Regions from separate parts of the Paraburkholderia sp. J8-2 genome, predicted to be linked through region 2. Evidence: riboswitches for the same ligand, from Rfam matches in the RefSeq annotation. Region 2 holds a riboswitch; the other holds the start of a gene.
What was found. A riboswitch is a leader RNA that binds a small molecule or an ion and turns the genes downstream of it on or off. The one in region 2 is predicted to bind cobalamin.
Positions count from the first base shown of each region.

Region 1: another riboswitch for cobalamin. It lies ahead of U5A52_RS26700 (CbtB domain-containing protein); the one in region 2 lies ahead of cobG (precorrin-3B synthase).

Region 1 is NZ_CAJMZA010000014.1:183,833-188,704, forward strand. It holds gene U5A52_RS26675 (GlxA family transcriptional regulator) at 1-25, opposite strand, end outside; gene U5A52_RS26680 (ABC transporter ATP-binding protein) at 182-973, opposite strand; gene U5A52_RS26685 (ABC transporter permease) at 1,010-1,723, opposite strand; gene U5A52_RS26690 (ABC transporter permease) at 1,738-2,427, opposite strand; gene U5A52_RS26695 (CbtA family protein) at 2,744-3,496, opposite strand; gene U5A52_RS26700 (CbtB domain-containing protein) at 3,510-3,728, opposite strand; cobalamin riboswitch at 3,768-3,937, opposite strand; gene U5A52_RS26705 (histidine phosphatase family protein) at 3,969-4,589, shown strand; gene U5A52_RS26710 (AbrB/MazE/SpoVT family DNA-binding domain-containing protein) at 4,720-4,872, shown strand, end outside.
Region 2 is NZ_CAJMZA010000007.1:252,844-257,715, forward strand. It holds gene cobM (precorrin-4 C(11)-methyltransferase) at 1-527, opposite strand, end outside; gene U5A52_RS18615 (cobalt-precorrin-6A reductase) at 524-1,267, opposite strand; gene cbiE (precorrin-6y C5,15-methyltransferase (decarboxylating) subunit CbiE) at 1,264-2,490, opposite strand; cobalamin riboswitch at 2,632-2,820, shown strand; gene cobG (precorrin-3B synthase) at 2,916-4,313, shown strand; gene U5A52_RS18630 (precorrin-8X methylmutase) at 4,306-4,872, shown strand, end outside.

The sequences.
Region 1 (4,872 bases), on a different contig from region 2:
CGACGATCGGGCCCACGCCCGACATCGAAACGGGCGGGAGCGCGACGATCGCGACCTGGGTGGTGCGGCCGGCGCGCGCGAGCGGCGCCTGGCCGCCGGGCGCGGCGGCAGGAACGGAAGCGGGATGGAGAACGGTGGGACGGACCATCGGCAAGACGGGGCGCGCGACTCAACGCGCCGCTTACTTGAGGCTGCCCGAGAGGAACTGGCGCAGGCGATCGCTCTTCGGCGCGCCGAGCACATCCGCGGGCGCGCCCTCTTCCTCCGTGCGCCCCTGGTGCAGGAACATCACATGATTCGAGACGTTGCGCGCAAAGCCCATTTCGTGCGTCACGACAATCATCGTGCGGCCTTCTTCGGCAAGCTTTTGCATGACCTTGAGCACTTCGCCCACGAGCTCGGGGTCGAGCGCCGAAGTCGGCTCGTCGAACAGCATCACGTCGGGATGCATGGCAAGCGCACGCGCAATCGCCACGCGCTGCTGCTGCCCGCCCGAAAGATGCGAGGGATATTGCTTCTCCACGCGAGGCGCGAGGCCCACCTTCTCCAGATACTCCCGCGCGCGCTCCTCGGCTTCCTTGCGCGGCACGCCCAGCACGTGCAACGGCGCTTCCATCACGTTCTCGAGCACGTTCATGTGCGACCACAGGTTGAAATGCTGGAACACCATTGCGAGCTTGGTGCGGATGCGTTGCAGTTGCTTGTGGTCGGCCACGTCCAGGTCGCCGTTGCGGCCCGCCTTCGTGCGCACGGCCTCGCCGTCCACGACGATCTCGCCGGCGTTCGGCTTCTCGAGGAAATTGATGCAGCGCAGGAACGTGCTCTTGCCCGAGCCGCTCGCGCCGATGATGCTGATCACGTCGCCCTTCTTCGCGTCGAGCGAGACGCCTTTGAGCACCTCGTTGTCGCCGTAGCGCTTGTGGATGTCGCGCGCGACGAGCTTGCTATCTGAGGATTGCGTCTGAGCCAAGATGGTCTCCAGTTTCCGAGGTTCCGGTGTTCCGGTGAATCAGCGGGTGCGCACGGCGAGATGGCCGAGCCAGCGTTTTTCGGCGCGGCGGAACGCGGCCACCAGCACGAACGATACCGCACAGTAGATCAGCGCCGCGAGGCCGAACGACTCGAACGAGCGGTAGGTGGCCGAGTTGGCGTCGCGCGCGACCTTGAGGATGTCGGGCACCGTCGCGGTGAAGGCCACCGTGGTCGCGTGCAGCATCAGGATCACTTCGTTACTGTACAGCGGCAGTGCGCGGCGCAGCGCCGAAGGCAGGATCACGCGCCAGTACATCGTGAACGGGCTCATGCCGTAGGCGCGCGCCGCTTCCACTTCGCCGTGTGAGGTGGCGCGAATCGCGCCCGCGAAAATCTCTGTCGTATACGCGCAGGTGTTGAGCGCAAACGCGAGCACCGCACAGTTCAGGCCGCTGCGAAAGAACGCGTCGAGGAGCGGCTCCGCGCGAATGAACGCGAGACTGTACACGCCCGTGTAGATGAGCAGCAACTGCACATAAAGCGGCGTGCCGCGAAACACATAGGTGTAAAAGCGCACCGGCAGCGAAAGCCAGCGTTTGCTCGACACACGCGCCACGGCGAGCGGCACCGCGCACACGAAGCCGAAAGCCACGGATATTACGAGCAGCCAGAGCGTCATCGCGAGGCCCGACACATGCTCGCCGTCCCAGTAGAGGAACGCGCGGCCAAATTGCTGAATGATTTCGTTCATGGCGGGCGTTTTCCTCAGAGTTGCGCGTGACGCACGCCCACCGAATAGCGGCGTTCGAGCCAGATCAGCGCGAAGTTCGAGAGCGTGGTGATCGCGAGGTAGATGAGCGCCGCGATCACGAGGAAGAAGAACAGGTTGAAGGTGCTGCGGCCCGCGTCCTGGGCGGCCTTCACGACATCGGCGAGACCGATGATCGAGACGAGCGCCGTCGCCTTCACGAGCACCTGCCAGTTGTTGCCGATGCCGGGCAGCGCGAAACGCATCATCTGCGGAAAGAGGATGCGGGCGAACACACGCGCGCCGCTCATGCCGTAGGCGTGGCCCGCTTCGAGCTGGCCGCGCGGCACGGCGAGAAACGCGCCGCGGAAGGTCTCGGTGAAGTACGCGCCGTAGATGAAACCGAGCGTGACGACGCCGGCCACGAACGGATCGATGTCGATCTGCGCCATGCCGAGCGCGTCGGTGGCCTCGTTCACGCCGATCTGGATGCTATAGAAGAGCAGCAGCATCAGCACGAGGTCGGGCACCGAGCGGATCAGCGTCGTGTAAGCGGTCGCCACGGCCGCGAGCGGCCGGTTGAACGAGAGCTTGGCCGCCGCGCCGGCAAGGCCTAGCAGGACAGCCACGCCGAGCGAGAGAAGCGAAAGCTCGATGGTCTGGATCGTGCCGGCGAGCAGCACCGGGCCAAAGCCGTAAAGGATCACGCGCGTCTCCGGATCAAGTCGTTTTGTCGTGTCGGGCGGCCTCGCGCGGCCTGTGAGCGCCGGCGAAACCGATGAACTGGCGCGGATCGTCTCAGTGCAAAATAGATTGCTCAAACTGGCACGGCGTGAATATTGCACTGCAGCATTGCGGTGCCGCGCATGGGCGCACGCGGATCGGGCCCGCGCAGCCGCGGGCCCGATGCTTTTGAAAGGTGAAAAAAAATGCCCCGGCACGCGGGGCGTGCGGGGCATTTACGCAAGTTTGGGGTCGCTTTTTCGATAGGTGCGCGGCGCGCGCCCAGCGGCCCTGCCGCGCTTACGCGGCGCGCGTATGCGTGCCGCGCGCGCTGAGCGCACGGGCGTTCGCGCCAATCAGCTTTTCGGCGAGCGCGCCGAAAAGCAGGCCGATCGTGGTCCAGAGAATCACCTGCATACCGATCGACGCCGTGCGGAACTTCCACAGCAGCACGGCCGGGAAGGCGGCGGGCACCTCGTTGACCGCCGGCAGCGCGAACTGGACCGCGCCGATCACGACGACGAACAGCACGAGCGCCACGATCGAAGCATTCCACCCGCCAAGGCGCGGCACGAAGACCGCGCGCACCTTGAGCGAGAACACCGACACGGCGATCGAGATCGCGACCATCAGGAAGAAGAGCCCGGTTCGATAGCCGATCGTCTCCGGGTCCCCGACCGAGGGCGGGTTCGCCGGGTACTTGATGCTCGGCACCATGTAGATCGCGACGAACGCCGCGAGCGCGAGCCAGGCCGAGAGCGCGCGCGGCGAAAGACGCCCTACGCGTCCGTTCGCATACGCGAAGACGAGCGCAAAGAGGCCGCCGATCGATGCGCCATAGACCATCACGCCCGTGAAGAGCCCGAGGCTCGCCTGGGTCTTGCGGCTCACGATTTCGGGTTCGGGGGCTTCACCCTTCGCGGCATCGAGCTTTTGTTCGAGGGAAATCGCCTGATCGACTTGGGGCTCGCCCACGATCTTCGCGAAGCCGAACGTGAGAAGTCCCGCGGCGATGCCTGCGAGCATGCCGCGTACCAGCAACTTGCCGACCATGTTCAGCTCCCGGTCAGTGGCAGGGAAAGCCGAGCAGGTGGCGGCCGTCGTGAACGAATTCGTGGACGTACATGCCCGGGACGATCGAGGTCGCGCCTTGCTCGGCGCCCACGAAGTACAGGGCCAGCAGCAGCATGAGGCCGCCGAAGATCGCCCAGGGCAGGATCTCCCGCAGCGCAATGGGTGCCGGCGCGGCCGGTGCGTGCTGCAGGGGGAATGCGGTGTCGGACATGCTGACTTCTCCTGGGGTAACGCGCCCCGCTAGTCGTTGAAAAAGTGGTTCACGACGCGCGGGTCTGACTCCCGTTGCTTCGATTCAATCGAAATTCAATCGACGGCAACCAGTTACAGTGGCGCGACCGCGCCGGACTTGCACCGGCTTCCGCGTGTCGTGGAGCCTGTATTCTACGCGCTACGACAACGGGCTGCGGACCGGATGTCAGCTACAGGGAAGTGATACGTAAGGAAAAGCATGCCGACGACAGTCTGGCTGATCAGTCATGCGGCGAATGCCGCACAGCGCTCGGGAACATTCCCGCAAGCGCCTGTAGCGGACGATGAAGCCGAAGAAGCGCTCGACGCCCGCGCACTCGCGGCGCTTGCTGCTTGGCGCGAGCGCTGGCACGCGCGCCTGGCCGGTGGCGAGCGCAATGGCGAGGCGCAACGCGCGGTGACGAGTCCCGCTGCGGTCGCGCGAGCGAGCGCACACGCGGCCGGCTTCGCCGGGGCAACGCCAATCAGCACCCTCGCCGACACGGCCTTTGGCGCGTGGCAAGGCAAGCGCCTCGCGGATCTTGCCCATGAAGCGCCCGACGCCCTTGCCGCCTGGACACGCGACCCCGCTTTCAGGCCGCCAGGCGGGGGCGAATCGTTCGACGATGTTCGCGAGCGCGTTAGCGCCTGGCTCGATGCGATCCCCAGCTCCGCTACCGACATGGTCGCCTTCACCCATGCAAGTGTGATGCGCGCGGCGATTCTTCACGCGCTGGGCGCGCCGTCGTCGGGTTTGCGCTCGATCGAAATCGCGCCGCTTTCCGTCGTAGCGCTACGCCGCAGCCAGCACGGCTGGGTGTGGCTCGCGGCAATGGGCTGAGACCAGACACCGCATTCCTTGATCTGTGTACGTGCGCCGCGAACATCGCGCGTATCAACGCGTTGACACATACGCACTCGAAGCCTAGCATCCGTGATGTATCAACCACGTAGATACACCACGATCAGGTATGGACATCAAACTCAATACCTTATTGGCCAAACAGCCAATTCAGTACGAGGACGAAATGGCGATACAAACCCTGAAGCGTTGGGGAAACAGCCTTGCGGTGCGCATTCCAGCCAGCCTTGCCAGCAAACTGTCGTTGGCGGAGGGGCAGGAA
Region 2 (4,872 bases):
AGCAATTCCTCGACGATGCGCGCGATATGGCGCACGCCAAGGTGAATCGCGAGCGTCGCCTTGTGGCGCGCGAGGTCGCCCAGTTGCTCGCCTTCGGGCATCGACGTTTTCGTGGCGTAGCGCGTGAGGATCAGCGTTTGCGAAATACCGGGCAGCGTGAGTTCGCTGCCGAGCGCCGCCGCGCATGCGGCGGTCGCGGTCACGCCGGGCACGACTTCATAAGGAATGCCAAGCACACGCAAGCGCCGGATCTGCTCGCCGATTGCGCCATAGAGCGACGGGTCGCCCGAATGCACGCGTGCCACGTCGAAGCCCTGGGCGTGCGCGTTTTCGAGCAGCGCGATGATCTCGTCCAGCGTGAGCGGTGCGGTATCGACCACCTTGTGCGCGCGGTGGCCTTCCAGCACGGCGGCCGGCACGAGTGAACCGGCATAGAGAATCACGGGGCAACTGCGCACGAGGCGCTGGCCCTTCACGGTGATCAGTTCAGGATCGCCCGGCCCCGCGCCAATGAAGAAAACGGTCATGCGTTCAAACTCCGCTTAATGTAGTCGTCGAGCGCGTCGATCGACTCTTGCGCCGACGTGAATTCGCGCTGCGCATCCGGCAGCGGCGGCCGCTGCATCAACACCACGGGCAGGCCCAATTCCCGCGCGACGGCGAGCTTCGCTTCGGTCGCCGCGCCGCCGCTGTTCTTGCTGACCACCACATCGATATGCGCTTCGGTGAACAGGGCGCGCTCGCCTTCTGCGGTGAACGGCCCACGAGCGTCGATGATGCGAGCGCGGGCGTGGCCGGCATGCGCTTCGAGGCAACGGACCGTCCAATGCTGCTGTTCCGGCACTTCGTGCAGATGCGCGAGCGGTTCGCGCCCGAGCGTGAAGAGCGGCCGCGCAAATGGCGCAAGCGCTTCGACTACGCCAGCCCAGCCGCTCACCATGCGCCAGTCGTCGCCGGGCTGCGGCTGCCACGGCGCGCGCCGCAGCGCCCAGTACGGCACGTGTGCCGCCAGGCAGGCGCGCGCCGCGTTGGCGCTGATCTGCGCGGCGTACGGGTGTGTGGCGTCGACAACGATCGCGATGGCTTCGTCGGCGAGAAAACGCGCGAGCCCTTCTGCCCCGCCGAAGCCACCCACACGCACCGCGCAGGCGAGATCGGCGGGCACGCGGCCAAGGCCCGCGAGCGAGTACACGTGCTGGGGCCCAAGCGTGCGCGCGATCGCCAGCGCATCGCCTGTGCCGCCCAGCAGCAGGATGCGTGCGGTCATGGCTTGACGGCCTCGTAGAGCGTGACGGGCAACGCCTGACGCCAGGTATCGAAGCCGCCAAGCGGCTGCGCCTCGCCAATGCCGATACGCGTGAGCGTGCCGCCATGCTGCGCGCGCCATGTCACGAGCGCCGCTTCGCTTTGCAGCGTCACCGCATTTGCAACGAGCCGGCCGCCGCTCGCGAGCGCCGCCCAGCACGCGTCCAGCACGCCGGGAACGGTCACGCCGCCGCCGATGAATACGGCGTCGGGCGTGGCGAGTCCCGCGAGCGCTTCGGGCGCGCGGCCCGCGACGAGTTGCAAACCCGGCACGCCCAGCGCGGCGCGATTGTGTTCGATGAAGCGTTGACGCTCGGCATGCGCCTCGATCGCGATCGCACGGCAAGCGGCATGCGAGCGCATCCATTCGATGCCGATCGAGCCGCTGCCCGCCCCCACGTCCCAGAGCAACGCGCCGGGCGTCGGCGCGAGGCGCGCGAGCGTGAGCGCGCGCACGTCGCGCTTCGTGAGCTGGCCGTCGTGGCGGTAGGCGTCGTCGGGAAGGCCCGGCGTGAGCGTCCAGCCGTGCGCAGGCGCATTCGCAACATCGCTTTCGCATTCGAACGCGACGAGGTTGAGCGCCGCGGTTTCGTCGACGTGCCACGCATCGGCGCGGCCTTCGATGCGGCGCTCAAGCGGGCCGCCCAGATGCTCGAACACGGCAAGACGCGTGGCGCCGAAGCCCGCTTCGGCGAGCAGCGCGGCGAGCGCCGCGGGCGTGCGCCCGTCCGCGCTCAACGCCAGCACGCGCGAGCGCGCGTAGAGATAGCGGCGCAGCGCATCGAGCGGTCGGCCGACGAGCGAGACCATCGCCGTATCCTGCAACGCCCAGCCCATGCGCGCCGCCGCCAGCGAGAGCGACGAGGGCGCGGGCAGCACGCGCATTTCACCGGGCGCCACGCGGCGCGCGAGCGTCGCGCCCACGCCGAACAGCATGGGGTCGCCGCTCGCGAGCACGCATACGGGCGCATTCGACTCGCGATGCGCGAGCAGCGCCTCGACGCTGAACGGCTGCGGCCACGCTTCGCGGCGCGCACGCACGCGCGAGGGCAGCATCGCAAGATGGCGCTCGCCGCCCGTCACGACGGCAGCGTCGAACAACGCGCGCCGCGCGTCGCGCCCGAGCCCCGCATAGCCATCGTCGCCTATGCCCACCACCGTCAGCCATGCCTGCGTGCCCTGCATTCGTTCTCCCGCTTTTGCTTGCTTTGTTGCCTGGTTTGTCGCCTGTTTCCGCGCGCCGCCATCGGCCCGCAACCCGATTGCCGGGCGGAGCGCGCGCGAAAACGGGCATAATACCGTGTCCGCCGGCGCCTTTAAGGCACTTTGTATGAGGCCGGAGTCAGCGCTGAAGCGCTAACTCCGGATCGCAAACAGGGAACACAGCAAGCTGTGGCCGCCCCCGCGACTGTAAGCAGCGAGACCGCATCCACCCGAGCCACTGGTTTTACCGGGAAGGCCGATGCGGTCCACGACCTGCGAGCCAGGAGACCTGCCGGCCGACTGTTCGTGCGAACCCATATCGGGCGGGGTGTACCGATACCGCTGCCGTTTCCCGCCTCACGTGCGGGCAGCGCGCCGCTCCCGCGCGATGCTTACCCGGTATTCCCTTGAAACACGAAACGAAGCCCGTCTCGCCCGCTGCTGCATTGGCCGTGCTCCGCCCCTCGGCGTGCCCGGGGCTCGTGCGCGTGGTCGCGGCGCGCGACGGCGGCCTGTGCCGCATCCGCCTGCCCGGCGGCGTGCTGAGCGCCACGCGGGCGCGCGCCCTCGCCGACGCCGCGTTGGCGCATGCCGGCGGCGTGCTCGAACTGACCAATCGCGCGAACGTGCAGATTCGCGGCGTACGCGTGGGCGAGGAGGCCGCGTTGAGCGCCGCGCTGATCGGTGCGGGCCTCGGGCCCGCTGGCATCGACGCCGCGAGCCCGGTCGAGCACGCGTGCGCCGCCGACGAATTGCGCAACGTGATGCTGAGCCCGCTCGCGGGCGTTGACCCTGAGGCTTTGTGCGACACAACGGTGCTCGCCGCAGCCCTCATCGACATGATGCAGCGCGAAGCGCGTTTCGCCGCGCTCTCGCCCAAGTTCGCGCTGCAACTGGACGGCGGCGAGCGTATGGCGATGCTCGGGCATCCGCACGACATCTGGCTCGCCGCGTTGCCGCACGGCGCGACCGTGCGCTTTGCACTGGGCCTTGCAGGGTGCCCCACGACGCAGCCAATCGGCACGCTCGCGACCGAAAATATTTGCGCATCGATACGTGCGCTGCTCCATGCGTTCCTCGATCTCGCGGGCGCAGACGCAACGCGCATGCGTGACGTGCTCGCCGCACACTCACTCGATGCGCTGCTGCAACGCGCGCGCGATCATGGCGGCTTCGCGCTGATGCGTGACGACGCCGCGCTGCACGCGTGGCGTCGCGAGCCGAGTCCTGCCGGCTTGCGACTGGGCGCGCACGCGCTGCACGTCGACGGCAGTGGCTACGTAGGCGCGCAGCCCGCGCTCGGCCGCATCGACGCGCATACGCTGCGCGCGCTCGCCGCGCTCGCGCAAGACTCGGGCGATGCGACGCTGCGGGTGACGCCATGGCAAGGCCTGCTGCTGCCTAACGTGCCCGCGCGCGCCATGACCGGCGCGCTCGAACGGCTGCACGCGCTCGGCCTCATCGTCTCGCGCGCCGATCCGTTCGCGCGCCTGATCGCCTGCACGGGCTCGGCGGGGTGCGCCAAAAGCCGCGCCGACACCAAAGCCGACGCACAGCGTCTCGCCGCCCTGCTGCCGCCCGGCGCGCAAGCGCACCTGAGCGGCTGCGAACGCTCCTGCGCGGCCGCGCATTGCGCGCCGTTCACGTTGCTCGCCAGCGAGCCGGACCACTACGACCTTTACCAGCGCGACGACACGCAAAGCGGCTTCGGCCAGCGCTTTGGCCAGCTCGTCGCGCGCAACCTGACGATCGAAGCGGCTGCGCTCGCACTCGCGCAGCGGCCCCGGAGTACCCAAGATGTCTGATTACATCCGCGACGGCCAGGCGATCTATCGCGAATCGTTCGCGACGATCCGCGCCGAAGCCGACCTCTCGCGCATTCCCGCCGACCTGGAAAAACTCGCCGTACGCGTGATCCACGCCTGCGGCATGGTGGACGTCGCCGCCGACCTCGCGTTTTCCGCAGGCGCGGGCACGGCGGGCCGCAACGCGCTCGCAGGCGGCGCGCCCATTCTCTGCGACGCGAAAATGGTCGCATACGGCGTCACGCGCGCACGCCTGCCCGCGAACAACGCCGTCATCTGCACGCTCGACGACCCCGCTGTGCCCACGCTCGCACGCGAGTTTGGCAATACGCGATCGGCCGCCGCGCTCGAACTTTGGCGGCCGCATCTTGCAGGCAGCGTCGTGGCGATCGGCAATGCGCCCACCGCACTCTTTCACCTGCTCGACATGATCGCCGCCGGCGCGCCGCTGCCCGCGCTCATCCTCGGCTTTCCCGTGGGCTTTGTCGGCGCAGCCGAGTCCAAGGCGCAGCTCGCCGCCGAAAATCACGGCGTGCCCTTCGTCGTCGTGCATGGCCGC